2 regions of the Shewanella sp. SR1 genome follow, and region 2 is predicted to be linked to the other one. Evidence: riboswitches for the same ligand, from Rfam matches in the RefSeq annotation. Region 2 holds a riboswitch; the other holds the start of a gene.

Region 1 (15,672 bases), on a different contig from region 2:
TTTTTTCTCTGCCGGCAAATAACCATCGATGATAAGCCCACTGGTGTCTAAGGACATAAACTTAGCAGAAGCTGACACCGCCAGTTTATTCGTTAGGCCATACTCGAATTCAGTTTCGTAGTTAATACCTCTGTAGGTGCCTTGACCCTTATCATTACGCAGGGTGATCTTTTGGTACAGTTCGATGGCGTCTTTAGGCATAGCTTCAGCGCCTTTGACATAACCGAATAAATCTTCACCGGCGATCGCAGTATGGTTCAACCCTAAAGTCAGTAAAGAGACGGCTACGAGACTCAAGCCATGGCGAGAAGATGTATGCATTTAAACAAAGCCCCAAAGAGTTATTAACATAATTTGTGCGGATTCTATTAAACTCTCTAGTACAACGCAAATCGTTATCATTAGTGTTTTATAGGTTTTTTATGCGGTTAACACTTTTTTACATTTGAAAACAATGAATTGATTGTTAAGGTTTAATTAATATTATTTTGTTATGTGAACGTGATTAAGCCGCTAAACGAGCGCTGCAAGCTAATAAGCAATAAAAATGAACTTAACTCGATGGATCCAGCTCATCTTCTTCGCCTTCTAAACTCATATCGACACTCACTCAGTGCATCAAAGCTTCAAGGGAAATAAGGGCGATAAATAGCCAACTTATCCCATCACCCCGGGCCACAGCTTAAATTTTACGCTATTCCATTCAGTTGCAATACACTCTAAATCAGATAAAAACCCGCTAACTTAACCTGAATGCAAACTGATAACACATTGATTATAAATTCAAATGTAGACCAAGCCTCATCTTATACAACCTATTAATAACCTAGCGATCACAACGGAAGTAAAAACATCTAGACGTCTAAATTGACAGGTTAGCGGGGATCAAATATGCTTTGCCTCAAGTTGCTAAGATACGATGCCGAAGCGACACTAAATTTAAGCGAGTTTGACTGCTAAGGATCCAGCGGAAAGAACTCTAAGCGAAAGAGAGATAACATTTGAGCAATCCAACACCAGCAACACAGCACAGCCCAGCATCTTTCATTGCCCTGTTGCCATTATTTGTTTTCCTTGGTCTTTTCATTGGCGCGGGTGTGTATTTCCAAAGCCAAGGTGTCGACTTCGCCTTCTATCAATTACCGAGTGTTATCGCCATTTTACCTGCGATTATTCTGGCGTTGATTTTATCAAAGCAGAAATTGAATCAATCGATTGATACCTTTATTGGCGGTATTGGTCACAGCAACATTATTGCGATGTGTTTGATTTATCTATTAGCAGGCGCCTTTGCGGCGGTCGCTAAAGCCACAGGCGGCGTCGATGCCACCGTTGCTCTGGGTTTATCACTGATCCCATCAAACTTGTTGTTACCCGGTTTCTTCGTGATTGCGGCCTTTATCGCAACAGCCATGGGGACATCAATGGGCACCATAGCTGCTGTCGCACCCATCGCCCTCGGCGTGGCCGACCAAGCACAAATCGACTACGCCCTGATGGCAGGTGCGGTCATGTCTGGCGCCCTATTCGGTGACAACTTATCGATTATTTCAGATACCACGATTGCAGCTACTCGTACTCAGGGCTGTGATATGAAAGATAAATTCCGTGAAAACCTGATTTTCGCTATCCCAGCATCACTGCTAACCTTGATTGCCTTTGTATTTGCAGGCCAGGGCCAAGCGGAATTAGCGACGCAGAACATCGATCTCATTAAGGTCATTCCTTATCTGACCATTTTGATCTTAGCTGTGGCGGGTCTGAACGTATTTGTGGTCTTAACCTTAGGTATCTTATTAGCGGGCGCTACGGGTCTGTTTACTATGGATTACGGCGTGATCCAATTTGGTAAAGATATTTATGCTGGCTTTAGCAATATGCAGGAAATTTTCATTCTGTCTATGCTGGTCGGTGGTTTAGCAGCACTTATGCAGCAACAAGGTGGTCTCGCCTTTGTGAGCAAACAGATTGAAAAGCTGATCACGCGTTTCTCAAAGGCACAAGGTGAAGCCTCATGCCGCGCCGCAGAACTGGGTATGGCTGGCATAGTCGCAGTGACTAATACTTGTGTGGCTAATAACACGGTTTCTATCGTTGTGACCGGTGATATTGCTAAAGACTTAGCCGAGAAACATGGCGTGAGCCCAAAACGTGCCGCCAGCGTCCTCGATATTTTCGCCTGTATTATCCAAGGTTTGATCCCGTATGGCGCACAAGCCTTGCTGATCGCCTCGACCTTTAGCATCACCCCATTGGCTGCGGTATCACACGCTTGGTACTGTATGATTTTAGCCGTAGTGGCCGTTGCAATTGTGATTTTCCGCAAACGTCATTGATAAGTCGCACTGTATTTATCGCTTGTTAAACAGCAGGTTGAAATAGCTAATTAAGATGCTGATAAGTACAATTGAAGGAGCCGAATTTGGCTCCTTTTTTATATTTAAATTCATCAACCTTGGATTGATATGCGCCTCGCAAAATACCTCGCCCAGTGTGGCATAGGCTCACGCCGTGAAGCCTGCCGTTTGATTGAGGCCGGGCGCATCACACTCAATGGCCATATCGCCCGCCACACAGATCCCATCCGTTTGGACGAATCATTAAACTGCCTCGACAGTATTGAGCTTGATGGCGCACCCATCACAAAAACCGAAACCCTCGCCTACTGGATATTGAACAAAGCCGTAGGTACAGATTGCCGCCTGCTGGAGCAGGATGAAACGAGTCTCATACGCCTACTTCCCAAAGCGCCAAGACTCTATCCCGTCGGCAGGCTCGATAAAGATTCCCGCGGCCTACTGCTGTTAACTAATGATGGTGAGCTGACCCATAAACTCATGCACCCCAGTTTTGCCCACAGCAAAACCTACCATGTGCGCCTCAACCGGCCATTCACTGATGAGTTTGTTGAACAAATGGCCAGTGGAGTACAATACAAGGAAGTGCGCACTCTCCCCTGCCAAGTGACACGGTTAAGTGCAATGAGTTTTGAAATTGCGCTCACTCAAGGGTTAAATCGCCAAATTCGGCGTATGTCCAGCGCCTTAGGCTATAAGGTGATTGACTTACAGCGCGTCTCATTAATGACATTAACGCTAGAATCCTTAGCCGAAGGAGCGATGCGGCCACTCACACAACAGGAAGTTGCAGTGCTTAAAGCTGCAGTGACAATTTAGAGAAAGACAAGTGGCGAATACACTCAATCATCTAACTTCAATATGAGACGAATGCCTGCACTAACAATATCTTCCAATGATCTCCAATGAAGATAGAAACGCCTGAGATGACTCAGGCGTTTCTATAAAACGAAGCTCCCCTTTCAAGCTTATTAATATGAGCTACTTTTTATCAGAACGAAGTACTAAGTCCACTCTGCGATTCAGTTTTTGTCCGGCGTCATTAGTATTGCTGGCGACAGGGCTATATTCCCCGTTACCGTGGGCGGTTAATTGGGCCGACGGAATTTGAAACCCGTCACTCAACTGCTTAATCACAGCTGCAGCGCGACGCTCCGACAGGCTTTGATTGTAACTCCGCTCGCCCTTGTCATCGGTATGTCCAACCACATAGAAATTCAGTGTCGGATGCTGCTTAAGATAGCTTGCCAGCACCTCCAGTACAGGTTTGGACTCAGGCAACATGCGCTCACTGTCATAATCAAACAGCAATCCCTCCAACGTCGCCTTGCCAGTTTGGCTAATCGCATCGGTCAAAGCATTGAGGTCAATCGCCACTCGATCATCCTTCAGAGTAGAGAGTTCCATTACCCTGAGGGTAGTATCGGCAGGTGTGCCATCGAAATATCCTTGGGAATAGATATCGAAGTAAACATCGCCCTTTGCGTGACTAAGCTTAAACAGCTGATACTCCTGCCATTCATCCTCTTTATCGTCCTTGATTAATTTGATGGCATTAATCAGGCTATCATCGTCGCCGCAAGCCGTGCCTTTGCAATGGAATACCCGCTCTGCTGCAAGCTTTTGTGCGGCTGCGGCATAATTGCTGTTGATTTCAAACAGGGAATAGCTTTCAGGCATGCGGTAGATTATCTGGGTGAGTTTGGCATCCAGCGACTTGGTCTGGTAGTCAGCTCCGGCAACGCCCACAATCACAGGCACCTGCGTAAAATTGGTTTGCTTATAGCGAGCAATGTAACTGCCAGGCAGACGCCCCAGCAAAGGATGATCTGCCGCTCCTTGAGCATCGTCACTACGCCTATCTTTAATCTCAACCTCTTTCGGTGCCCGCTGTAAAAAGTCACTATTGGCTTGGATCAAATCCAGTGGCTCGGGAATCGTTTCAAGGGTATCGACTTGTAAATAGGTGTATCTATCCTCCCGGTTGACGGCATAGATACTGGTGTAAACCTCACCGCGAGTACCTTTCAGTTTTGCCGCCACGTAAGCACTGTGATAATCGGCATTCACGCTTTTAAGCGGCTTTAGCTGAGTTTGCATGGCTTGACCATCACCGCAGGATGCTGCCGTGCAATTAAATAACACTTCGGCATTAAGCTTTTTCAGCTGAGCCAAATAATTATTGATAACATGCTCAGGACTATACCCCTCTGGTAACTCAACGCTTTGTCGAGTCAATTTCCCCGATACGGGCAACAGAGTGAACTTGTCACCATTCACTGCGGTGATAAGTTCAAAGGGCGTAAAGTGGATTCGCTTTTCTTTAGGCGATTTGGCATCAGGAAAGGGAGTAAACAGCGATTCAGCATTCACCGCAAAAGTGGCGACACCGCAGGTCGCGGTCAAAAGTACAGCACTCAATAACGTCTTATGTCCCATAAAAAATCCTTTTCTGTGGGTAAATAGAAATTTAGCTCATAGCTTAAAAACATAAGCGCGAACGATATTACGATAAAATGCAAAATAATTCAGCCTAGATATTACTGCAAAGCTTGAGACATATTTTCAAACTTTAAAAGCCACCTCCCTTACTAGCGTTGCGCTCAAAAAAATCTATGACATATAAGCAGCTTAATAACCAAATCAAAATTACATTAAGATGCGCTGAGTTATATAGCTAATTAGTCAGAAATCCTTCTTTAGTGTTATAGCCATCAGCAATACATCTCCTTATAAAAGGGCAATTAATTTTTTCCGAAAGCCATATTTTTATATGCTGATGAAATTATAAATAGAAAATGTTTACTCATTCAGTAAACACGAAGACATAAACGGATACAAAGACGACGCCGAAAACGAATCGTCAATAACGAAGACATAATGGAACTAAGGCTATAACTTCAGTTGGTTTTTCCCATTTTTAGCTAGCTAAACTCATGCTCAAAGGACTTTGCAAAAATGCGATTCAGAATAATGTTATCTCACGTAAAACTTTTACTTTGTATATCACTGCTCAGCGCTACACCTACTTCTATAGCGGAAGAAAAAGTACTAACAGTGCAAAGCATCCTTGCGAATGCACCAAAACCGCATGAGGTTGAATTTGCTCGTAAAGGCGTAGCAGAAACAAGCATAGAGAATGCTTGGGAGCGGCCATGCCCATATAACAGTTCTCGCTTGCTCTTTGACGATTCGGGCGATATTGACTTAGACGAAATTCATCTCCGTTGTCGCCGCTGGCAAGACTGTAAGACGATGGGAGCTTCAGCGAGTCAGTTTACTGAAGGTTTTTTCAAGCACCATAAAACGGGGGAGGAAATTCCTCAGCAGTGGAAAAAAGATGGCGAAGACTTGGCCAAAAATGACGCAGAATTTGGTGGCGGTTCGGGGCACTCTTATAACTACGCCTTGAAGTTTGCTGAAGAAAACTGGCGCTTGTTTGAAGGGCGAAGTGCTAGTGAAGCTGACAAACTCGTTAAAAAGCAATTCTGGCAATGGTGCGCTGTCGAACCTTTGTCGATTTGGAAAAGTAAACTCGATGATTAGGATTGGCATGTATTTCAATTTCATATCAACAGTGACTAAGGTGTAACAATGCGATTCAGAATAAGGTTATTTCAGACAAAATTTTTACTTTGTGTCTCGCTGTTCAGCGCAGCAGCTTTTTCCATTGCAGAGGAAAAATCCGGCTATGACTTGTTATTGGAGATGTTTCCTAAGCCTTATGAGATTGAACTGGCGCGCAAAGGTATAGCCTAAACCAATATCGATAAAGCTTGGGAACGAGCTTGCCCCTATCGAGAGCTAACAGGAACGACTGAGGCGGAGGACGAGTATTTCTTTCGCTGCAAACGTTGGGACGAGTGTGTGTCGGCAGGCAGTTCGGCCAGCGTTTACACAGAGGGGTTCTTCAGAAACCAGCAACTGGATCCCAATGCACAAGTACCGTGGGAGCTCTACCGGGATGTTCTGTTGGAGGGGGCTGATTTAGAAAGGGTCACCGGTCACTTGAGACAGTATGCCCTGAAATCTGCAGAGGAAAATTGGCGCTTGTTTGAGGGGCGGGATGCTGCCGCGGCAAGTGACTTGGTTGAGAAGAAATTCTGGCAATGGTGCTCTGCCGAACCTTTGACTTTATGGAAGGCTGAGTATCAATAGCAGGCGTCCCCACACCCTAGCAACAAATTTAATGTGAATAAAGGCTGAGCATTCAAGCATCGCCGTCGGCTTTTCCATGCTCTCGATATCGGAAGAGTTCACAGGATAAAGAGGACAGCCATATCTTTTTGTGTTTTCCTGCCCTTTCTACTAGGCTTTACATTATCTTGCTTTTGTTTGTGTGGAGCTTGTGATGACCTCAGCCAGAAGACAGTTAATTGATGCCAATACAACGCCTTTCTATCATGTGATAAATCGCTGTGTTAGAAGGGCTTTTTTGTGTGGTGAGGATAAACTCACTGGTCGCAGTTACGAGCATAGGCGCGGCTGGATTGTTGATAAAATCAAAGCCTTGTCCGCTATTTTTTGTATCGATATTTGTGCTTATGCGGTGATGAGTAATCACTATCATTTAGTGCTTAAAATTGATGTCGACAAGGCGAAATCGCTAACGCAAAAAGATATTATCAGCCGCTGGTGTCAAATCACTAAAGGCCATGCTGTCGCCACTAAGTTTATGAATGGTGATGCTTTAATCGACGGTGAAGCGATGTTACTTGATACATTACTCGCCGAGTGGCATGAGCGACTGAGCAGTATCTCTTGGTTTATGCGCTGTTTAAATGAAGAAATTGCCCGTAAGGCCAATCGTGAAGATGAGTGTAAAGGCGCTTTTTGGGAAGGCCGTTTTAAGTCACAAGCCTTGTTAGATGAGCAAGCACTGCTGGCGTGCATGATGTATGTCGATTTAAATCCTATTCGAGCAGGGATTGCCGACTCTTTGCAATCCTCTGATTTTACATCGATTCAGGAGCGCGTGAAGGCGCTTAATCCTCATAGCAACGCGCCCCAACTGGCCAAAACTACCGCAGATAACCTACAGCAAATACCACATAAAGCCCTCGCAAAATTTGATGGTTCAACACTTCAGAATCAGCAAACGGGTATTCCGTTTCATTTTGCTGATTATCTTGAGTTAATAGATTGGACGGGACGAGCCATTCGCCTTGATAAAAAAGGTGATATTGATAATCAGCTGCCAAAACTGCTCAATGAATTAGGCATTTCGCCCGATGCATGGCTCACTTCAGCCAAAGAGTTTCGCCGTCAATACAGCGGCATAAGTGGTCGATGGGATAGTATGTGCGAGTTTAAAAAGCAGCACAACAGCGGCAAATGGTGTAAAGGTAAAGCCTCAAGCCAAGCGTTACATCCTTAAGTTCATCGCTGCCCACGATTCAGCGCTTAGAATTATTTTTGTTTATCCGAAATGAAGATAATTCCGCGCAAAAAGCAGCACGTTTTTGTCCAAAAGTATGTTGCGTATGTCTTGTAAATCTACAGATTACGCGAATGCTCGAAAGGTGCGCCATGGTGATTGGCGAGACGACCGTCCGCCCCATGGACGGGGCGGTCGAGCATCCACGGATGGACTTGCTGCGTGTCGACGAGTCAATGCCATGGCTCCGCCTCCGCTATACGCTTACATTAATACAATGGTTTTATCCATTAGTTCACTCGAAACGCTTTCAAATCTCCGAAAAAAAACGATAAACCACATTGGCTTATCGCTTTTTATTATCTTCCGTTCGCTAGCTAGTTATCACGTAAATCACATGACATAAGCGGCTTCACAATCATATTCGCCGCACTATGGCGATGCGGCAATGGATTACTTAACGATTTCCATCTCGGCTAATAAATTGTCGGCATGGTCTAAATATTTCATGACCCACAACATATAGCGGCTATCTACTTGGATTGAACGGTTGATGTTATCGTCATATGCCCAGTCACCGATAATGCTTTCATACACACCATCGAACAGTAGACCGACTAATTCAGCGCGGCCGTTTAGGGTAGGTGAACCTGAGTTACCGCCGGTTGTGTCTAACGTCGACAGGAAGTTAACCGGTACAGAATCGATGGCTTTCACATAGAAATCACCGTATTGCTTCTGCTTAATCAGCTCTAACTCTTTTTTCGGTGCATCGAATGGATCAACACCGGTGTCCTTTTGCACTATACCTTCAAGGCGAGTGAATGGCACAGCCACTAAACCGTCTTTTGGCGAGTAGCCTTTCACATGACCCACAGTGACACGCAGGCTTGAGTTCGCATCGGCATACACTGGTTTACCTTGCTCTAGGTTGTAGGCAATGATGGCATCCATGTACTGAGGACGCACTTTCATCAGCTCGCCATCCAGTTCTTTTTCTTTCTTTTCTTCAGCCATATCTGTGTCATACATAGCCACGGCGAATTGAATGAACGGATCTTTAGAGGCTTTAAAATCGGCAACGGATTTATCCATCCATGCCAGACGCACGTCTTTTTTGCCTAACTCAGTTTTGGCGTACATTTTGTCTAAGGTTTTCGAAAGCTTAGCTTCGCTGAACTTTTTATCGATACCAAAGGCTTTATCCAATGCAGGTAGACGTTTGTCTTCTGGCAGTGCGGCGTAGCGTTTCAGCATATCGAACAACACGGCTTTATCGACGCTTGGCGCATAACGACGATCGATACGCTCCATGCTTGCTTTGAGGCGAGTCATATCACGCTCTTGGAAGCCAGGTTCACGCTGCATATCCGGCAGTTGTTTCTCGTTCGCTAAGCGATACAAGCTGCGCGCCGTTGGCAACATAGTCGTGCTACCTATGTAGCTTAAGATCATGTCACGCTCTTGATGCGCTTTACTCTTGGCAATTAACGCGTCTAATTCCGCTAAGGTTTTGCCGTATTTCGCTTCACGGCTGCTGTCTTTAGCTATCCACGCGGCAAGCTCAGCTTCGCGGGCTTTACGGTCCGCCAGCATGGTGGATTTGCCATAAAACTCGATCATTGAGGTGAAGTTTTTCGCGTAGTTTGCAAGGCCAGCAATTTGACTCTCGTACTTAATACGTTCGTCACTGCCCTCTGGCGCGGTATCTTTAATGATCTCAATAAAGCGCTCGCGCAATAACTTACCTTCTGGATAAGCCCACTCGAACTGATTTTGTACTTCATTGGCGGTGCGATATCGGTTGGTGCGACCTGGGTAGCCAGCGACCATGACAAAATCGCCATCGCTCACGCCTTTAGCCGATACTTTTAAGAAGCTTTTTGGCTCGTATGGTACGTTATCGCTACTAAAATCGGCAGGTTTGCCCGCTTTAGACACATAGGCGCGGTAGAAAGAAAAATCGCCGGTGTGACGTGGCCACATCCAGTTATCGACGTCGCCGCCGTATTTACCCACGCTCGCGGCTGGGTTATAGACTAAGCGAACGTCGCGAATTTCCAGTTGTTTAACCAGATAATATTCAAGACCGCCGTGGAAGCTATACACTTGGCAACGGTAGCCGTCTTCTTTTTCACATTCAGCCACTAAGGCTTTTTCTTGGCTTTCAACGCCTTGATAGAAATCGCTACCCACTTTACCTTCGAGCCCGCCTTTTACGCGCTCGGTCACATTGGTCACATCTTCGGTCACATACACACGTGAACCCGGTGTGGCAGGTAATTCATCGGCGAAGGTCTTAGCTAAAAAACCATCTTGTAGCAGGTTTTTTTCTGGGGTGGAGTTGTATTGAATCGCACCATAGGCACAGTGATGGTTAGTGACCACCAAGCCTTTTGGCGATACGAATGACGCGGTACAGCCACCAAGGCTGATCACTGCGTTCATTGGGAATTCAGTGAGTTTTGAAATCGATTTGGCATCAATTTCTAGCCCTTTTGCTTTAAGCTCATCGGCCATAGCGGGCAGCTGATGGGGCTGCCACATACCTTCGTCAGCCTGAGCGCCAAAACTGGCGGCCACGGCAACTGTGAGTAACCATTTTTTCATTGTGTTAAGTCCGTTTTATGTGAATGAAGCCACGCGCAAGCTGGGCCATGTTCTCGTTTTAATCGTGTTGTTTTTATCTTAAGTCACTGTATTAAAACCCAGCATCACTCGCTTTAAAACCTAAAAAGCAAAAAGTCAGGCCGGGGCCTGACTTTATCACATCGGATACACTTTATAACAGACTCAGAAAAAATCGCTTACAAAGCAAATACATTTCATCAGCTACATTCCATCAGCGTTACCCCGCGGCGTTCGCTACAATGCTGACGCTAACCGCGAGCTAAATACCAAGCCGTTAGATTGCAACAAATAGCTGCGCGCCCACAATCACAGCGCCTAACAAACCTGCCATCACTAAGCCTGCAGAACCACCCGACACTTGATAACCGCCCGGTTGTGTTTGGCGTTGACGCAATGCCATCACGATTGGCAAGAAGATGATCATCACCACCAATGGCACGGCTGCGAATCCCAGTACCGCCACAAAGCCTTCTGGCAGATAGAGCGCACATAATACTGGCGGAATAAAGGTTAACAACCAGGTCTGCATACGGCCGGCAAACGTCTCTTTAGCGCGGGTTAATTCGGCGACAAAGTCATACAGGCTTAAGGTCACCCCTAGGAATGAGGTCACTAGGGCTAAATCGGCGAATAACGAAATACATTTGCTGATCCAAGGCGTATGGGCAATATCCTGCAATGCTGTCACTAGTGACGGTAATGAACCTTCGAAACCACTCACTTCATAGCCGCCTACAGTGCCTAAGGTCACCAATAGCCAAAGCACATAACAAGCGAGTGGAATCGTCGAACCGATTAACAATACCTTGCGCAGTGATACTGCATCGCCATCCAGATAACGCACTAAAGTGGCGATACAAACGTGGAAACCAAAAGAAGTAAACACTACGGGAATCGCCGCCATCCAACTGCTGGTCATCGACTCGGCAATCGCGCCCGTTGCCATGCTGGCAATACTGACTTCAGGCAGGAGAAATAACACCACAACCACCAGCAGTAAAATCATTAACGAAAACAGGAAGCGGGACACTTTATCGACCCAAGCCACACCGAGCGCCGCAAATCCGCCGAGCACTAAGGTGAACAACAATACCGCGGCTTGATTATCAAGCACGATATCAAACATATTCTTCGCTTTAAGCACTAATAGCGATGACCCACCGGTGAGATAAGCCGCAGTCAAAGCAAATAATAAACTTAAGAAAGAAGCGCCTTGAATTATCTGGCCTTTTTTACCCAGTAATTTACCCGTAATGGCATGCACGTTATCACCTACGCCAGTGCGTAAGTTAATTTCGAGCATCAGTAATGAGGTATAGGCAGATACGCCCCAAATAACAACGAGTAAAACTAACGCTGGAATAATACCTAAAGCTGCGGTAGCTAAAGGTAAGGCTAACATACCTGCGCCAATGGCCGTCCCGGCAACGATGGCGATCGAGCCTAACATTTTTGAATTCACACAATAGTCCTGTTCAATGATTAATTATTATTTTATTTGAGTAAGATTTGAACCGATAAAGCCTTGCGTCTTAAATCGAAATAAGCAACACATCACTTAAAGCAGCTTCAAAAAGCATCCAATCGGATCTCATTCCTGCAGATCAATTGGCCCCAATAGCTTTTGAATATTTCAACCCAGTAGCCATTGAGGCTAACTAAATCGGTTGCATAAAAGTGGCATGACTTTCAATTGTGATAATCCTAATAACAACATAGGTAAAATAGATAGTTTGGGACATTAACAGAGCCAAACCCAGTGGGCAAGCCAGTTGTGAACAAAGATAAGTCGCGCACTGTACGGTAACAACTTAATAGCGCTGTGGTAAACGAAAACATACAAGCCAACAAAATCGCTACCTTTGTTGGAAATACGTGGGGTTCAGCATTGTGGGGGAATCGAGGTCAAACGTATATTTGACTGTCGCGAGCGCGCTGAATATGGGCTTAAACACAGCGAATATGTTTAAGCCCAATCACATCATGTTGAGAATCGATTAACTCAACATGTTAATTTACAGCTCAGTCCACGCCATAGCCCAAGAAGCGCCAACACCTGGCTCAAATCCTGTCGCAGAAGCCGACCACTGCATGCAATAGCCGCTATAGGGGAATGGCTTACATTGATACACTTTGCCATTTTTAGGCTGTAACACTGTGGTGCCCGCAACGTAACCTTTCACCCCTTCAGGGAAGACAAAATCCGCTTCCGGCGTTGGTGCTTGATCCTTTAAGAAGAGATCAAAGTTCTGCTGAATAACATCACCTTGTTTAGGCTCAGCTTTAACCTGCAAGTGATAATGCCCTGCTTTAGGCGCAACCACGTCTAACACTAAGCTCGCGCTGGTATTGTTAACGGTTTGACTGACAAAACCGGCAGCCGTGCCATCGTGGCTAAACAAATACGCAGACACTAACATTTCAGCATTGCTGGTGACGTCAAAACGAACCTGCGCCGCGCCGTCGATAATTTGATAATCGTCGGCAAGTGAAGTGACTTCTAAGCTGTTGCCCGGTGCGGGCGCCAGATCAAATCCCACTTCAACACGCTCAATACCTGAAGTCGTCGCAGTAAAAATGTCGTTTTTGCCATACACAGGCTCAATCACACCTGATGCATTTTTTTGTCCCGCTTTTAACTGAGACTGCTGGGCATTAATCGCGCTCGCTAATAGGAAAGGCCAATTTTGTTTATCACCTTGAGTCGCATCGCTAATGGTAATGACTGTTTGCTTAGCCGGTTGCTCACCATTGGCATCGAACACTCGGGTCATCACTTTATCGCCCGCCTCGAGATCGAGTGACGGATTGATGTCGCCCACATCGAGCCATTCACCCGGTACGACGGGACCCGAATCTAAGTTCACATCGATAGCATTGTAGAAACTGTTGGTGGTATCACCCACTTCCCACACGGCTAGAATCACTTGATAACCGCTGCGACCTTCTGGCACATAGCAGTCATGGGTCACTAACTTAGGCGGCTGCACCATGCCACCATCGACTACGCAGAATGGCGCTAAGTCAAAGCTCGCACGACTTAAAGCTTGGTTTTGATTCCAATCTTGGCGGGTTAAATAATAACGCCAATTGCGGGTGACATGATTGGCAGTGAACTGCCAACTGAACTTATTCCAGCCCGCTTTGATATCCGTCTTTGACCAACGGCTGGGACTCTGTTCATCTAAAGGCGAGAAAGCACCATTACCCGCACTCGCCAGTTTGCCATCCGCAGGACCTGACTCAGGAAAACCTGATGGTCCTTCAACGCTTTGCGGTTCCCATTGCACCGCGCCACAGTTGGTATTGTTGCCGGTTTTACAGGCATAGGAACGTGACTCTGGCGCCACAACATAACCGTGTGCCTGTGCAGAAATACTCACAAATGTATTTGCCGCCATCACTGCGGCGGCCAATAAACTCAATTTAGAAACAGGGGAAAAAACAGTAGGATTTGCCACTTTAATGCACTCCATTTGCACCCATCTTCGCCAGTATTGGCTTGGGCTTAGGTATAAAAGTGGTATTTGGGCAAACAACAGCATTAAACAGCAGTCGTTTATCTTTCACAGAAATCGAATTCTGCGGCAACTCCGCTATCTTAGTTCACTAAAAAATCCATTTACAACCTTAGACCGGAAGCTTTGCGTCCTAACTTTTCAATTAGTTTGCCAAATACGGTAGGTGTCATCGAATCACTACGAGTTAATAGTATGTAATCAAGTAGAAATGACCTGGCTAAATTAGCAACAAAAGACAACGCTGTCAAAAAATTAACCCATTTATATTCATATAATTACAGAATGTTGCGCGGTATTTTTCTGACGCCTGTCAAACATCCATTCGTGCCTACTGCGATAAACTCGTGCTTGAAACCGAAATTCACTTAGGTATAATGCCCACCTCGCTTCGGGGGAGTAGCTAACTGGATTTCGAGCCATCGTCATCTAGGGTGAACATCAACATACTTGGCCACACGCCATGGTGTTCACAGCAAATCATCGATTTGCCCAGCAAGACCTGAGCACAATGACTGCACCTAGGGGTGGACGGTTTATTGTGCTTATGTCTTAACCACCCCTAAAGGATCACACTTGGAAGCCCTACTTGCCTCAACCTTTACGGTTGCTATTGCCGAAATTGGCGATAAAACTCAATTACTTGCACTTATTCTCGCCGCAAGATTTAAAAACAAAACCGCCATTATTTTAGGCATTTTTCTGTCAACGTTATTCAACCATTTTGCCGCCGCTTGGATTGGCCAATGGGCGATTAACTGGGTCAGCCCAGATCTTGCCCGCTATTTAGTTGCCGCGTCCTTCTTCGCGATAGCCCTTTGGGTGTTAATCCCAGATAAAGTCGATGCTGAAAAGAGCCGTTTCTATAAAATGGGCCCCTTCCTCGCCACCTTTATCCTGTTTTTCATCGCCGAGATGGGGGATAAAACGCAAATCGCAACGGTAGTGTTAGCCGCAAAATACGATTCATTAACTATGGTGGTTGCAGGCACAACCTTAGGTATGCTGCTTGCCAACGTACCTGTGGTGATCGCAGGCCATTTCAGCGCCGAAAAATTACCTATGTTGTGGATACACCGCGGCTGCGCCGTATTGTTCGCACTCTTAGGCGTTGTCACTCTGTTGTTCTAAATGCTTTAAAGCTTGAATTACCGCAACAAAAAGGCCAGTGATAAACATCACTGGCCTTTCTACTTACAACGGTTTTATTGAGATAAACAGTGTCGACTTAGAAGCTTAACTTCTTAAAAACGCAGTTTATAGCCCTAATGCCGTTCTAATACGTTGACCGTAATCCGCATCGGCTTGTTCGAAATGTGTCAGCATACGTTGCTGCACATCTAAACTTGTTTGACTGAGTGAACCCGAAATCGTTGCCACTAAGCGTGCTTTCTCAGCTTCGGAGAAGATGCGATACAGATTACCCGCTTGAGTGTAGTCGTCTTGGTTATAACGGCTATAACGCGCCGCTTCACCTTCTAAACGCAGTGGTGGCTCGGCAAAGTTTACCGGTTCAACCAAGGCATCAGCTGTGCTGTTCGGGCCATAGTTTGCCGTGGCATCGGCCCCCGTTTGGCTGCCATGGTAAGGACATTGTGTGCCCGCCATAGCGCCCGCACGTTGATGATGATTTGCCTTAGCCGCATGTGGGCAGTTCACCGGTAGCTGGTTGTAGTTGGCACCAATGCGGTAACGCTGGGCATCTGCATAGGCAAATAAACGCGCTTGCAACATCTTGTCGGGTGAAGCCCCTACACCGGGAACCAAATTGCTCGGCGCCAATGCCACT
Region 2 (15,672 bases):
GCGGAATATCGTTACCGCGAATGTTTAATAGCCAGCAGAAAGAATCTAAGGCGGCAATCAAAGCAACGTCCCCACCGGCTTTTTTCACTAAGGCGCCAATTTCAGTACGTTTTTGCAGACTGGTTTTACCGGCACTCTCGTTACTGAATAGCGTGATCGGCGCACTCGATGGTGCGGGGCGATCCTGCCAATGCAAATCGATAGGATTTTGCTCAACCGCCACTAATTCAATTTGGGCTTTGCTTAAGGTTGCTTTGGCATTTTCATACCAAGCTAAAGTATGCAAGCGTGCATCGAAGCCAACGCGAGATCCCGCTGGCAACGTGTCACATAACCACTCAATTTGCGGTGTGTCTGTCAGGCTTTCATAGCTGAAAAGTGCGGCATCCACTTGCAGACGAACTTGAACCGTATAACGGCCGTCGGTAAAGATAGCGGCTCTATCTTTCAATACGATAGCCATACCTGCTGAGCCAGTGAAGTTGGTTGCCCAGTATAAACGTTCGTTATGTTCTGGCACATATTCGCCCAGATACTCGTCGGCGCGGGGAATGATAAAAGCATCGAGATTGGCGGAAGATAATTCGCTGCGAATGGCACCGAGGCGGCTGGCAATTGAATGTGACATATGGGCTCCAAGTGAGACTGGCACGCTGTGCGAGTCGGTAGGCAAAGCTTGCCTAAGGATAAGTAGGTCTATGTTTATTTGAGTTCTAACCAGCTCGGATTATCGCAAGTCTAACGCGCGCGATGCAAGGGGAGCGAATAAAGGATTTTGTATACAATCGTGAATTTGTGTTGACTGTGATGAGCAAGCTAAGTGTTTTACCCTTAATTTATTTGTGTGATTCTTAGCATAAAATCTGAGTAAAACAAAATGTCAGTCATATTTTTTGTAGACTTGTTCCTTACAAATTAGCGACTTAAGTTTTATTCAATCGCTAACATTTGGACCCTATGCTAACATTTGCCATCTCCGCTCGGGGTCAGAGTGGGGCACATGTATCAGTGGAGTAAGCGATGCAAATACTAACAATAGATGTGGGCGGTACGACAGCCCTGTTCGAACTTCAGCTCGCGGGACATACAGAACAATATAAAATCCCCACAGGCGAAGGTTTTAAAATTGAAGAGTTAAATAATCAAATCGCTGCGCTTGAACGCGATTACGATTTACAGCATTACCAATTAGCGATTGGCGTACCAGGACTCGTACAAAATAATCGTTTGGTTGCCTGTAAATCGTTACCCGGACTCAATGGCTTGAGTTTTGACACAGTGAAAACTCAAGGCGAGCTTAAGTTTATTTGCAACGATATGGATGCGGGTATGCAAGCCACGTGCGATGCCAAATATGCCTGTGAGTTGTTGGTCATGTGCGGCACTGGGATAGGGATGTCGATTGCGTTTAATGGGCAAGCTTTTACTGGAGCGACAGGGGTGGCAGGGGAGTTGGGGCATTGCCGCGTGATGACAGAATCAGGCGAATTTAGTTTAGAACAACTCGCCAGTGGCGATTCTGTACGCAGCCGTAACATCACCACTCAGGATGATTTATACCGTGCGGGCAGTTACCTTGGTATGGGGCTGGCGTGGACCGTTAATTTGTTTAATCCCAATCGGATTTGGCTCGCGGGTAACATGATGAACAGTGCTCCTTACTACAAAGGCTGCCTCGAAAGCTTAAAGCAAATGGCATTGAGCGCGCCCTTAGCTGAGATGAAAATCAACCGCGTCGATGATATGGAAACCTTAGTGTGCCGAGGTTTATCTGTGATGCTCGCAAGGGATTATCCTCGCGCATAAGGAGCATAGATGCTGTTAGCTAATGGTTTTGAGCTATTAGATTACAGTGGCTCAGTGCTAGTGGTTTAAGCAGTATTAGCAGCATAAATAGTGAAATTGATAACAGGACAGGTGATGCCTTTGGCTTATCGTGTCCTGTTTTTTTATGGCTCAAATAGTCAGCAAAGCCTTAATTATCAAAGTAAATATTAGAAATAGCTGAACTGTATTTAATTGCTTTCTTATCAGACCACTACCTTAGTTGATAATATTTTGTTGCATTTTTATTGCGCTTACGTCTATGCTGATTATCGCAATGACAACGTTGTCATCGCGTGTAAAAGGCAAACCAGTTGAAAAACTGGGACGCAAAGCCTCCGGTCTAAGGGTTCGTCTGTACCTATGATAGCGGGGATACCACAGGTTTTTCTTCGTGCAATTGTCTGTCGTGTTGCATGGTCTTAAGAGAGTGTTGTTTCCTGTCTACGCTTTGTTTGCCTTATTGATTCATATAAAAAATTCAATAGGGATATCTCATGTTCAAGACTCAAATTTCAACATCAGCCTTGCTGGTGGCATCGGCGCTGGCATCTACCGTGAGTGCCAGTGCATTTGCCGCAGCGCCCGGCAAACCGACTATAGGTTGGGGTGAAACCAAGTTCGCTATTATCGAAGTTAATCAAGCTGCTACGGCTTACAATCAGTTGGTGACCATTAAAGATGCTGCCGACGTGTCCGTCAGCTGGAACCTTTGGAGTGGTGATGTGGGCAATAAAGCCCAAGTTCTGCTCAACGGCAATGTAGCTTGGGAGGGCCCCTCTGGCGCTTCGGGCACCGCTAACTTTAAGGTGAACAAAGGCGGCCGTTATCAGATGCAAGTGCAACTGTGTAACAGCGATGGTTGTACGCAGAGCGATGCCAAAGAAATCCTCGTGGCCGATACCGATGGCAGCCATTTAGTGCCACTCAATGCTCCGCTTAAAGAAAACAATCGCCCATACGTTAACAAGTCGGGCAAAGTGGTCGGCAGTTACTTTGTAGAATGGGGTGTGTATGGCCGTAAGTTCCCAGTCGATAAGATCCCAGCACAGAACTTAACTCATATTTTATATGGCTTTACCCCTATTTGCGGTGGTGATGGCATTAACGATAGCTTGAAAGAAATCGACGGCAGTTTCCAAGCGCTGCAACGTGCCTGTAGTGGCCGTGAAGATTTTAAAGTCGCTATCCACGATCCTTGGGCGGCAATTCAAATGCCACAGGCGGGCGTGAGTGACTACTCTGATCCCTACAAAGGCAACTTCGGCCAATTGATGGCGCTGAAGCAAGCCCACCCCGATCTAAAGATTTTACCTTCGGTCGGTGGCTGGACGCTATCTGATCCCTTCTTCTACTTTGGCGATAAAACTAAGCGCGATACTTTTGTCGCATCGGTGAAGGAATTCCTGCAAACGTGGAAGTTCTTTGACGGCGTTGACATTGACTGGGAATATCCAGGTGGTGGCGGTGCGAATCCAAACTTAGGAAATGCCAATGACGGTGAAACCTATGTGGCCCTAATGCGTGAATTGCGCGCCATGCTCGACGAGTTAAGTGCTGAGACGGGTCGTACCTATGAATTGACTTCCGCAATTGGTATCGATGCTCAAAAAATGGCAAAGGTCGATTATCAGGCTGCTCAGCAGTACATGGATTACATCTTCTTGATGAGTTACGACTTCAATGGCGGTTGGACGAACACTGAACTCGGTCATCAAACCAATCTTTATGAGGCGAGTTGGGATCCTGATACCCGCTACACCACAGACAAGGGTATTAAAGCTCTGTTAACTCAAGGTGTTACCCCAGGAAAAATTGTGGTTGGTGCCGCTATGTATGGTCGCGGCTGGACAGGCGTTAATGGCTACACGGGTAATAACCCATTCACAGGGACAGCGACGGGTAAAGTGAAAGGCACATGGGAAGATGGCATAGTGGATTATCGCCAGATAGTGAACGAATATATGGGGAGCGGTTGGACTTACAGCTATGATGAAACGGCCGAGGCGCCATCATTGTTCAAGGCATCTACGGGTGATTTAATCACTTTCGATGATGCGCGTTCCGTTAAAGCCAAGGGCCAATATGTGCTTGCCAATCAGTTAGGTGGTTTATTTGCATGGGAAATTGATGCCGATAACGGCGATATTCTAAATGCGATGCACGAAGGTTTAGGCCATGGCGAAGGAACTACGCCACCGGTGAATAAAGCGCCAATTGCCAATGCGGGTGCGGATGTGAATGTCACAGGTCCCGCCGATGTGGTGCTCAATGGTAGCGGATCGCGCGATCCTGAAAATGAGGCGCTGACGTATCTTTGGACTCAAGTGTCTGGCCCAACGATTGCCATTGCGAACGCCGATATGGCGAATGCGGCGATTCAATTGGGTGCAACGCAAGCTGATGTTGCCTATAGTTTTAGCCTTAAAGTAACTGATCCAGAAGGATTATCTGCTACAGATTCAGTGACAGTGACCAATAAGGCGGATACTCCGAACCAAGCTCCCGTGGTGAGTGTAGCTGCCACTGCCACAGTGGAAGCGGGTAAAACTGTTAGCATAGTGGCGAGTGCCTCTGATGCCGACGGTGATGCCTTAACTTACGCTTGGACTGTGCCCGCTGGCGTGTCGGCAACCGGACAAAATAGTGCCACCTTAGTGGTCACTGGGCCTAATGTCACCGAAGCGACCAGCTATGGTTTGAGCGTGCTGGTTTCCGATGGTGCCTTAGATGCGAGCGCATCGACGAATCTCACCGTGACGCCAAAAGTAATCGGTGGTGGTTGTGATGCAACCGATCCTAATGCCGGTAACTATCCTGCTTGGCAAGCCAGTGTGGTGTACAACACGGGCGATACTGTGAGTCACAGTCAGTTGGTATGGAAAGCCAAGTACTGGACGCAGGGCAATACGCCATCTCGCACCGCTGATCAATGGCAGCTACTCAGCCAAGTTGATCTCGGTTGGGATGCGGGTGTGGTGTATAACGGCGGTCAAACCACCAGCTATAACGGTCGTGTGTGGAAGGCGAGTTACTGGACTAAAGGTGATGTACCTGGCGTTGCGGCAGTATGGGTTGATATTGGCGCAGCAAGCTGTCCTTAATCATCCAACATACTAATATTATTTGAGTTATAGAGACAAAAAGCCCTGCGATAATACAGGGCTTTTTATGACGCAATTAGGCTCATTGAAGACAGATTTAATCAATCTTAAGCAGTTCTACATCAAAAATGAGCACTGAACCACCGCCAATCTTGCCCGTGCTGCTGTTGCCGTAGGCGAGTTCACTCGGGATAAAGAAACGCACTTTATCGCCAACGACCATAAGTTGTACGCCCTCGGTCCAGCCTTTAATCACCCGATTAAGCGGAAATGCGATAGGCTCACCGCGATCAACTGAACTATCAAACACAGTACCGTCGATCAAAGTGCCATGGTAATGCACTGTCACTGTATCGCTGGCTTTAGGATGAACAGTACCATCGCCCTTAGTTAACACTTGATATTGCAAACCCGAAGCTGTGGTGATCACACCTTCTTTGGTTTTGTTTTGGGCTAAAAATTCATTGCCTAAACGGATATTCTCTTGGGCGGCTATTTCCATTTTTGTGGAATTTTCAAGTCCTGAATAACTAATGTATCCAAAGTAAAAAATCACCCCAGCTATCACCACAATGGCAAGTAACATTTTCATATAAAGAGCACCTTAAGTTAATTTTGGCCATGTTATCAGTTTTTTAGCGTGTGAGGCTACTTATGGCAACTCAGCCTTTAATTGGATGACTGGCGTTACATTTTCCTACAGTTAAAAACAGCTGCAAGACTTTATCCCGCTTTAGAGATCGCTTAACCTGTGGGCTTAAGACTCAATAAAAATTCAATAAAAACAGATAAAAACTAGAATTTAGATAATAAACAAGGAAAGTCTATGTTAAACAAAGCGGCAAAACCTTTGGTCAAACTCGTCGACCGATATCTACCCGATCCCTATATTTTCGTGCTTTTACTCACCTTAGTGGTGTTAATTGCAGCTGTGGTCGCAGAACACAAAACGCCACTGGAAGTCATCAATTATTGGGGCGATGGCTTTTGGACCTTGCTGAGTTTTTCGATGCAGATGCTGTTAGTGCTGGTGGCGGGATTCATGCTGGCAAGCTCGCCGCCGATTAAAAAGCTGCTCGATGCGATTGCAGGATTCGCTAAATCGGCACCGCAAGCCATTATTTTAGTAACCTTGGTCTCACTGGCCGCCAGTTGGGTTAACTGGGGATTCGGGCTAGTGGTGGGCGCGTTATTTGCCAAAGCCTTAGCGCGTAAAGTGAAAGTGGATTATCGGCTGCTGGTCGCCAGCGCCTATTCTGGCTTTGTGGTTTGGCATGGTGGGCTTGCGGGTTCTATCCCATTAACCATAGCAACGGCTGGGCATTTTTCTGAAGCACAAATTGGCATTATCCCAACCAGCGAAACCATTTTCGCGAGCTTTAACTTACTGTTAGTGGCGATTCTGTTTGTGGTCATGCCCTTAGTGAATCGCTTTATGCTGCCTGAAGACAAGGACAGCATTTATGTCGACCCAAGTGCCCTTAACGACAAAGGCAGCGAACCCGCAGCTTCGGCGCTGGAGCTTAACCCTGCCAATGTGAGCGAGTGTCAGCTTGAAAGCCGTCCTGCGGATAAGCTTGAAAATAGCCGCTTACTCGGCTGGAGCGTCGGTGGCGCTGGGCTTGTGTACTTAGGCTATTACTTTTGGGTACAGGGTGGCAGCTTAAACCTTAACTTAGTGAACTTCTTATTCTTGTTTCTCGCCATCCTCTTACATCAAACGCCACGCAGTTTATTAACCAGCTTGAATGAGGCCATTAAGGGCGGCGCAGGGATTGTGATCCAATTCCCTTTCTATGCGGGCATTATGGCGGTGATGGTGCAGTCGGGTTTAGCCCAAAGTATTTCGGAAGGTTTTGTGGCCATAGCCAGCGCCGATAGCCTGCCATTTTGGAGCTTTATCAGCGCGGGAATTGTAAATATTTTTGTGCCATCGGGAGGCGGTCAATGGGCCGTGCAGACACCCATTATGTTACCTGCTGCGCAGGCCTTGGGCGCCGATGTTGCTCGGGTGGCCATGGCCGTAGCTTGGGGCGATGCCTGGACTAACCTTATTCAACCTTTCTGGGCACTGCCCGTGCTGGCAATTGCAGGCTTAAAAGCGCGGGATATTATGGGATTTTGTTTGATGCAACTGATGATCACAGGCGTGATTATCAGTATCGCGTTGAGCTGGTTTTAAAGATAATAAACAGTGCAAAACTAAACAGGGTAATTCTATGATTACCCTGTTTTTAGTTAAGGTTTCAATGATATTAATCGCTTGAACCATTTACTTTTTTTGTTGCTTCATCAGCAGTGATTTGACCAAATAGAGCTGACATCATATAGCTAATACGATTCGCAGCATTACCAAACTTACTCGGGTTCGCAGTATAGGGTACTTGAAACTTAACACTGCCAACTCTTTGGCCATTCTGAAATGCGTTAATTTCAGCGCTTTTTAAATATAATGCCAAGTCCCAAGTCCAATTACCTTCATATTCTAATGTGAGTTTATTTAAATCATGTTTAGAACCATCAGGCTGCACTGTGTAGGTGTAATTATTTGCTTTTAGCCATGTCTCCATTGTTTCTTGGAAGCCGTCACGTGTTTCTTTATCTTTAATAATGACTATTTCTACATTGTTAGTATTTGTTTCTATTGGTTTTGCTGTATAGCGAGGTGCGGCACAACCCGATAGTATTGCAACACCCAAAACTGCAACTAAAAATTTTTTCATAATTTAACCTTTTGTTTTTGTATTAAAATAAGTTAAAGCGTTTTAGTGACAAACTTTAGATTTTCATAGAATCCATAGCTTGCTAGATAAACATATCTACGGCGCCGGTTTTTATGCCATAACCCAGCACGGCTAAGTTAGCGACAACGGTGAGCCAGAAGACATTTCTAAATGAGGCTTTAACTGACTTGTGCCTTAATACGTTTTGGGCAAATAGGGCGCCGGGCCAACCGCCCATGAGCGCCAGCAGATGCAAAGTGCTTTCTTTAGTGCGCCATTTACCGCGTTTTGCGGCGGATTTATCGATAGCGTAGGCGATAAAGGTTAGCAGGCTCAGTGTGAGGTACATACCCGCAATGCCGTAGGGCAACATATGTTGCTGCGCTGCGCCGATTAAACCAGCAAGAAAAATCACCACCAATAACAGCGGCATAAGGCTTGAGCCTGAAGCGGCTGCATTGGATTTTTGAGTGTGACTACTTTGGGCGCGATTGTTCAGAGTGCGACTGTTCTGAGCGCGATTGTTTTGTGGTCGACTCTTTTGAGCACGATTTGTTTGAGGTGAAGCGCTGTTGCCCGTTTTGGCTGTTTTTTTGTTCGTCATTATCTGGTATCAATCTCGTGTCAGTGTTTTTAAGCTTGCTTGTGTTCTTGTGATGCCGCGTATTTTTTAAACGCGAGGTGGCGCCAAAGTTTTTCCAATGGCCCTTGCTTGAAATAGCGTAAATACAGGCTGGCTAACAGTAATTGCACTACTGAATAAACCAGTGCCATGGCCATGTATCCCCATCTGTCTAGACTCAATAGCAATTCGGGGGCGAAGTGCCTAAACACTAACACGCCAACGATGGATTGCAGAATATAGAGGCTAAAGGCGAGTTTGCCAACATTTTGCAGTGGCGTGAGTCTATTTGGATTATTTTGGCAAATTTTAACCATAATATGAATGTAAATCAGCGCCATAGGAATAGCGCTTAGCATGATTAACACATCTGAAAACGTGACTAGAATAGGGTTGTCCGTAAAGTCTAAACCAGTATCGAGTAGCGATACCGTCACGCTGGCTAGCACTAATTTCAGCAGTTGTGGCTTGCTAAACCCCCGCTCAAAAGTCCCCTGTTGATACAAGGCCATGCCAAGCAACATTAAGCCCGCCGTAAACCACATTATGGTAAAAGGGATCACCAGCGCCATATAACCCACTTGCATCAAATGCAGGAACAGTTGGTCGGCATAGCCTGAGGTCCATGCGCTGTATTGCTCTGCAAATAGACTCGATTCTCGAGTGAAAGGTTCATCGCTGCCCGTAAGGCTAATCAGCGTAATGATCACTAAGGCGCTTAAAATAAAAATATTCGCTTTGCGCTTAAGGGCTTCAATACTTAAATCTTTGTAACACAAAGCTAAAAATCCGCTGATCCCATAGGTTAATAAAATATCACCAGGCCAGATAATGATGCCGTGGAGTAAGCCAAACACCATTAGCCATTTCAAACGTGAGCGCAGTAAAGGATATGCTTCTAGGCCTTTGGCGCTAAATCGCTGATATTGAATAAAAAGCCCGACGCCAAACAAGATGGAAAACAGACTGATAAAGCGCGCCTCGATGAAAAAGTTACTGAACACTTTGATTATGTGATCCGACAGCGGCGGCGTTTCGTGGGGGGCATAGCCAAAAAAAGTAATGCCCATAAAATAGATATTCATAAAAAATATCCCCAACACGGCTAAGCCGCGAATGGCATCGAGATTGGCATTACGCTGTGCAGGAATCGCCATGACGACTGGCTGCGTGGAGTCTGATCTTGACCAAGGATCTTTAGGTAAGTTGGCTGGCACGTTAGCTGAGTTCCTTTCGCTAGTAGGCATGTTCGACTTTTCACTGGGATTTGGGAGGGCTAGCCTAGCAGGCGCTAGCCCCCAATGAAATACAGCCAATACAAAAAGTGAAATACAAAAAAGATAGCAAGTGAAATATAGAAAGTGACTGAGAAGAGTGAAGATCCACTACTCGCCGATATCTTCGTTCCAGAGTGTGGGATGGCTGGCGATAAAGTCGTGCATCAGTTGTTTGCACTCGGCGTTATCGACCACAGTGACATCGACGCCGCGGGATTTGACATAGGCTTCTGGCCCTTGAAAGGTGGTGTTTTCACCGACGATGACTTTAGGTATGCCATAAAGTAATACCGCACCGCTGCACATATCACAGGGCGATAGGGTGGAATACAAGGTCGCTCTTTGGTACTCGGCGGCGCTAAATCGGCCGGCATTTTCGAGGCAATCCATTTCGGCATGCAAAACTGAACTGCCTTTTTGTACCCGTTTATTGTGGCCGCGCCCGACGATTTTGCCATCGATCACTAATACCGAACCAATGGGGATGCCGCCCTCGGCGAGTCCTTGCTTGGCTTCTTCAATGGCTGCCGCTAAAAATTCATCCATCTTGATATCCTTAAAATATGAACCCTGAATATTAAACTCAGCATAGCACTCGTTTGGGAGACAATCTAAATGGTTTTGATTTGTTGCTTCAATAAGTCCCTCAGGCTATCGAGAATCGGCAGCGAAGCCATTTCTGGCCGATAAATCAGACAGATATCGGCGGGAATAGTTTGTTTTAATTTAATAAACTTTACCCTAGGCCAAGGCTGTGATGCATAACTTTGCGGCACTATGGATACCCTGTTATCGCCAGCGATGATCGCCATCAAGCTATTGGGCTCGACCATTTCCTGTATCAGCTGCGGCATAAATCCTGCGGCCTGACAGTTGGCGATAATCAAATCGCTAGAGGCGGAGTTGGCACGGCTGAGTAAGGTAAAGGGCTCATCTTTGAGTTCACTCAAGTCGATGCTTTTACGTCTGGCTAAGGGATGTTTATTTGCCAGCGCTAACACCATAGGTTCGCTGGTGATGGTTTCGGCGATGAGGTGCGGCAGATTTAAGGTGTCGGCGTAGCGCACTAGGCCAAAATCGATTTCTTGATGCGCTAAGGCGACTTTTTGAGTTTCAGGTGATAACTCTTGAAAGATCAGCTTATTTTCAGGGCATTGCTTGCGAAAGCTTTTCAGAATGTCCCCAAATCCCATCCAAAACAGCGAGCTCATGATGCCAATCCGAATATGGTTTCTATCGAGTCGCCCAAGCTGAGCTACTTGTTCCAATGAGGTATTCACCAGCTCGAATATTTGCTCGCACTTCTCTCTTAACAATTGGCCATAGGGTGTGAGCTCGACTTGCCGAGTGCTGCGAGTGAACAGCTCAACACCAAGGAGCGATTCTAACTCTTTGATTTGTGCGCTCAGCGGAGATTTCGATAGATGCAGTTGCTCGGCGGCAGCGGTAAAGTTTTTTACTTCAGCCACTCGATGGAAATACCGCAGCATCTTCAAGGTAACGAGTTCTGGTGCGTTTATCTTGCTCATCTCAGGCTCACTGCTTTTTAGTTATTGTCCTTTTTATCAGCACAATAGTGCGATTAATCGCGATTATTTGCAACCCCAAGCCCGCTTATACTATGGGTCGTTTACTCTTTCATTCCTTTGCTATGAGGTACCTTGTATGAGTCATGATCCTGTTATTAATGCCCTTGCGACGATTCGAGCCCGTAAACCCAATTTCTCTCCCCGCGCTGCTATGATTTTGGGCTCAGGGCTTGGCGCGTTTGCCGATAATTTAGATAACAAAGTAGTGATCCCCTATGAAGAATTAGACGGCTTTCCCGTGAGTACCGTCGTCGGTCACTCGGGAGAGCTGGTGCTCGGCAGCTTACATGGCATCGATATAGTGTGCATGAAAGGCCGCGGGCATTTTTACGAGCACCAAAGCATGAAGGTGATGACGACGCCTGTGCGTACTTTCAAACGTTTAGGGTGTGAATTGTTACTGGTGACTAACGCTGCGGGGTCATTACGGCCAGAGCGGATCGGCGTGGGATCATTAGTGATTTTCAGCGATCACATCAACACTATGCCGGGTACGCCTATGACAGGCGCAAACGATGACAGCTACGGTCCGCGCTTTTTTAGCCTAGCCAATGCTTATGATAAAGACCTCAGAGCAGAAGCCTTAAGTGTCGCAAAAGCCGCAGGCATTGCAGTGAATCAAGGGGTATTTGTGTCTTACTCTGGCCCGTGTTTTGAAACCGCGGCTGAAATCCGCATGATGCAAATCATCGGTGGCGATGTAGTGGGAATGTCTGTGGTGCCAGAGGTGATTTCGGCGGCGCATTGTGGTTTGCCCGTCTTGGCTGTGTGTGCCATTACCAATATGGCCGAAGGATTGGGGGACGTGCTGTTATCCCATGAACAAACCTTAACATGTGCCAAGCTTGCCGAAGCCGACTTTATCCGTTTGATTGAGCGTTTTACCGCCAGTCATTTTGCTTAACATCTGGTTTAACTGGGCTGCTATATAGGGTAGTGCTGCGATAAAGGGCTGCTATTTTAAAATCTCGTATTTAACAGGTCGAATTAAGATTTCGTATTTAAGAGCTCATATTTAAGAGCTCATATTTAACAGTTCGGATTTAAAAGTCCGCACTTAAAAATCCTTACTTAAAAGTGAGCGAGCAAGGCGCCGTGCAATTGCGCTAACCGAGTTTTTTAACGAAATACGGCTGAAGGCTAAAAAGTAAAAGGGAGCTTAGCTCCCTTTTTAGATGCAGACATTAAGCACAGCGCTCGTGTAAAACGCTTATTTCTGTGGTTTTTCTGAAATCCACAACTTGATATGTCCTTTCACCACAACCACACCTTGGGTGTCGTAGGCGGTAACGGGAACGAGCATATCGCCAGGAGTCCATTGCTCTGGCGTCACTTCGGCGATACACAAAATATCGCTGCCGGCTTTAGCGGTATAATCCAAACTCATGCCCTTAGGGATCCAACGTAAATGCTTTGGAATTGAGGCTTCGGCCATCACGCCCATCGCCATTTCTAGGCCGTTACAAATCGCAATCACATGCACAGTTTTTATATGATTATGAACAGCATGGCGTTTTTTAATTAAACAGGCGCAATGATTAAGGCGTAATTCAGTGATCAGTGGTTTGATGGTGCCGAAATAGGGCGCCATGCGTGAAACCATGATTGAAAACAGTTTTTGGCCGAAGGGATAACGGCGAGTCTTATGGTAGAGCGCGAGCACTTTATTTGGTTTTTGTTCTGCAGTGCTAGAAGAGTCTGTCTGGCTCATGGTCATCCTTAATAATGGTGCAAAAGGGTATTGTTATCTTGAGCCTGTTCCAAGTTGGGTTTGGACTGCTCTGGTCGGATGAGTGTAACATTAGGATAACAACAAATACCAGTCGACTTAATTAAGCAAACTTCATTTCGCGGTTTTTAGTGTAACACCGTATAATTGCGGCCAATTTGTCGTTTAGCGGCAATGGCATATTGATTTAACTACAAGGACTCACAGTGAAATATTTGCTGACGTATTTTAAGGGAATGGCCATGGGCGCTGCCGATGTCGTGCCAGGCGTTTCGGGCGGCACCATAGCGTTTATTACCGGTATTCTCGATACCTTGCTCGACAGTGTAAAACGCATCAATCCTTCCCTTTGGGGCGTGATTAAGTCGCAGGGCATAAAAGGGGCATTTGCCCATATTAATGGTGGCTTTTTAGTGAGTCTGCTGGCGGGGATCCTGACCAGTATTTTTACCTTTGCTAAGCTGATCTCTTGGTTACTGGCGACGCATCCGATCCCGATTTGGTCGTTCTTTTTTGGGCTTATTCTTATCTCTGTTGTGCATATGCTTAAGCAAGTGAGTGGTTTCACTGTGGCACGTTTAGGTTTATTTGCTCTTGGTGTGCTGGCTGCATGGGCGATAACTGTGTTGAATCCGGTCGCGGTAGAAGCCAGTTACATGAATATCTTCTTCGGTGGCGCGATTGCCATTTGCGCCATGGTGTTACCAGGGATCTCTGGCAGTTTTATCTTATTATTACTGGGTTTATATCCCGTGGTTTTAGCAGCGGCTAAAAATATTCAGCTGGATATTTTGGCCTGTTTCGCCGTTGGCGCTGTGATGGGATTACTGACATTCAGTCATCTATTGTCGGCACTGCTGCGTAAGCACCACGATGCCACTATCGTGTTTCTAACCGGATTAATGTTAGGCACCTTAGGTAAAATTTGGCCATGGAAAGAAACCTTAACTTGGCGGACTAACTCCCACGGTGAGCAAGTGCCTTTGCTGGAGCAAAATATTTCGCCGCTTAATTTTGAGCAAGTGACGGGCCTACCTTCGCAACTCGCCTTTGCGATTGTGTGTATGCTGGCGGCGATTGCACTGGTATGGGGTTTAGAGAAAGTGGGTAAAAGGGATTAGCTCTTTGTTGCCTCAACATCATATTCAATAAAAGCAGCGAGATAGGCTGCTTTTTATTTTTTTGCTCATATGCTCATCTTACTTGAATCTGGTCAGCTTTCGATTTTAGGGCAATGTCATTTAGCCCCGTTTTGGTTACAATCACAGTTCACATTTAGCGTCCTCAGTCGACGTTATGTTTCAGTTAAAACTCAGTGAGAGTTTGCAGTTACGATAAGGATATACTTGTGGATAAAAAACAGGTCTCATGGGGCGGTGTAGCGCTGGCGATTTTTGCCTTGGGTCATGTGGTTAACTTACTCATAGATAAACAGGGCTCTGATATATCGCCCGAATTAAAACAGCAAATTTCTGACACGATCTTGGCTCACAGACCACCATCCGCCACTAATAATTCATTAACGTCCATTCCGAATAATCTTCAAGTGGCTGACGAGTCGTCCAAAATCCGGATGCCCGCTCAGTTAGCCCAAGTGAGTCAAATCTACAGTAATCTCAGTGCATTTGCGGCGCTCAAACAAGATGGCACTGTGGTTGCGTGGGGCGATCGTGACTGTGGTGGCTATATCAATAATGCTGCTGAGCCTCTGGTCAATGTAAAACAGCTATACACGACAGAGAATACCTGTGGTTTTGCGGCCTTAACCCGTGACGGTAAACTTATCCCCTGGGGGAGGGGGATAGGAAGGAAGCAAGTGCAGACGGGCGTTCGTTCTTTTGTGTTGGGAGAGGGGCTTTATGCGGCCATTAAACAAGATGGTAGTGTAGTCAGTTGGTCTATCCTCGATTCAACACCACTTGCACAGTTCTCGGATCTATATGCAGCGCCTGCGATGACCCATGTTGACTCTGTGTTGATTAACGAAGGGGCCTTTGCTGCCTTAAAACAGGATGGGACTGTAGTAACTTGGGGAGAAGAAGCTTATGGCGGCGATAGTCGCCACGTGGCCTCTGCGCTTAACCATGTCGATCTGCTCTATGCCAACAATAATGCCTTTACTGCGAGGACTGCGACGGGAAAATTAGTGTCTTGGGGCGCTGTCAACGATGATCAAAAAGGCCGCGAACAACTTGCAAAACTCAACCAATTAGCGCCTGCAGTGAAAGTTGTCAACACTGATTATGGGTTTGCGGCGCTGCTGGCGGATGGCAGCGTATATACCTGGGGTGAGGGCGAATTGACTGAGCATCATGTCGCGTTTCCAGATCGTTTATCTACCACAAACCACGCCGATAAAGTGATTGATATTTATGCAAATCGCGGCGCATTTGCAGCCCTAACCATCAGTCGTCAACTCTACGTATGGGGCAGTAAATTCAATGGTGCTGATACATCAGTCCTACAAAATAAGTTGCAAGACGTGCACAAGGTTTATCCCGTTGATGAGGGCTTTGTCGCGCTACGTAAGGATAATACCGCGATTGCTTGGGATAGTTGGGACTTGGTAGACAAGCAACCACATTATCAAGAAGTCACTCAGGTGAGCAAAGTGGTGACTTATGAGCGGGAGTTTGTCTTTTTAAAACAGGATGGCACTGTGGTTGATGGCCACTCTGGACCCAAAACTCGAATCACTCAAGCAACGGATATTTTCCCTACTGGCTTTGGGTTTACGGCTAAACGTCAAGATGGCTCGGTTGCCGTGTGGATGGGAGGTAATCCAGCGCTGACCATCAATAAAC

The links. Region 2 has a riboswitch for cyclic di-GMP ahead of KV201_RS08025 (glycosyl hydrolase family 18 protein). Riboswitches for the same ligand answer to the same signal wherever they lie in the genome.
Region 1: another riboswitch for cyclic di-GMP. It lies ahead of gbpA (N-acetylglucosamine-binding protein GbpA); the one in region 2 lies ahead of KV201_RS08025 (glycosyl hydrolase family 18 protein).

What each region holds. Positions count from the first base shown of each region.
Region 1 is NZ_JAJAEF010000012.1:86,865-102,536, reverse strand. Features, by position in the region: gene KV201_RS13085 (DUF6662 family protein) at 1-321, opposite strand, end outside; gene KV201_RS13080 (Na+/H+ antiporter NhaC family protein) at 1,002-2,336, shown strand; gene KV201_RS13075 (23S rRNA pseudouridine(2604) synthase RluF) at 2,466-3,176, shown strand; gene KV201_RS13070 (OmpA family protein) at 3,339-4,796, opposite strand; gene KV201_RS13065 (hypothetical protein) at 5,331-5,903, shown strand; gene KV201_RS13060 (hypothetical protein) at 5,952-6,116, shown strand; gene KV201_RS13055 (hypothetical protein) at 6,225-6,515, shown strand; gene KV201_RS13050 (transposase) at 6,709-7,734, shown strand; gene KV201_RS13045 (S46 family peptidase) at 8,188-10,344, opposite strand; gene KV201_RS13040 (aromatic amino acid transport family protein) at 10,640-11,815, opposite strand; gene gbpA (N-acetylglucosamine-binding protein GbpA) at 12,381-13,826, opposite strand; cyclic di-GMP riboswitch class I at 13,949-14,048, opposite strand; gene KV201_RS13030 (TMEM165/GDT1 family protein) at 14,460-15,014, shown strand; gene katB (catalase KatB) at 15,141-15,672, opposite strand, start outside.
Region 2 is NZ_JAJAEF010000006.1:210,964-226,635, reverse strand. Features, by position in the region: gene KV201_RS08035 (aminopeptidase P family protein) at 1-628, opposite strand, end outside; gene KV201_RS08030 (ROK family protein) at 1,021-1,806, shown strand; cyclic di-GMP riboswitch class I at 2,119-2,207, shown strand; gene KV201_RS08025 (glycosyl hydrolase family 18 protein) at 2,322-4,928, shown strand; gene KV201_RS08020 (FKBP-type peptidyl-prolyl cis-trans isomerase) at 5,026-5,520, opposite strand; gene KV201_RS08015 (short-chain fatty acid transporter) at 5,755-7,110, shown strand; gene KV201_RS08010 (Sbal_3080 family lipoprotein) at 7,184-7,651, opposite strand; gene KV201_RS08005 (DUF1294 domain-containing protein) at 7,734-8,255, opposite strand; gene KV201_RS08000 (DUF418 domain-containing protein) at 8,285-9,490, opposite strand; gene KV201_RS07995 (nucleoside deaminase) at 9,659-10,096, opposite strand; gene KV201_RS07990 (LysR family transcriptional regulator) at 10,162-11,079, opposite strand; gene xapA (xanthosine phosphorylase) at 11,216-12,043, shown strand; gene KV201_RS07980 (hotdog fold domain-containing protein) at 12,350-12,850, opposite strand; gene KV201_RS07975 (DUF368 domain-containing protein) at 13,075-13,989, shown strand; gene KV201_RS07970 (hypothetical protein) at 14,217-15,672, shown strand, end outside.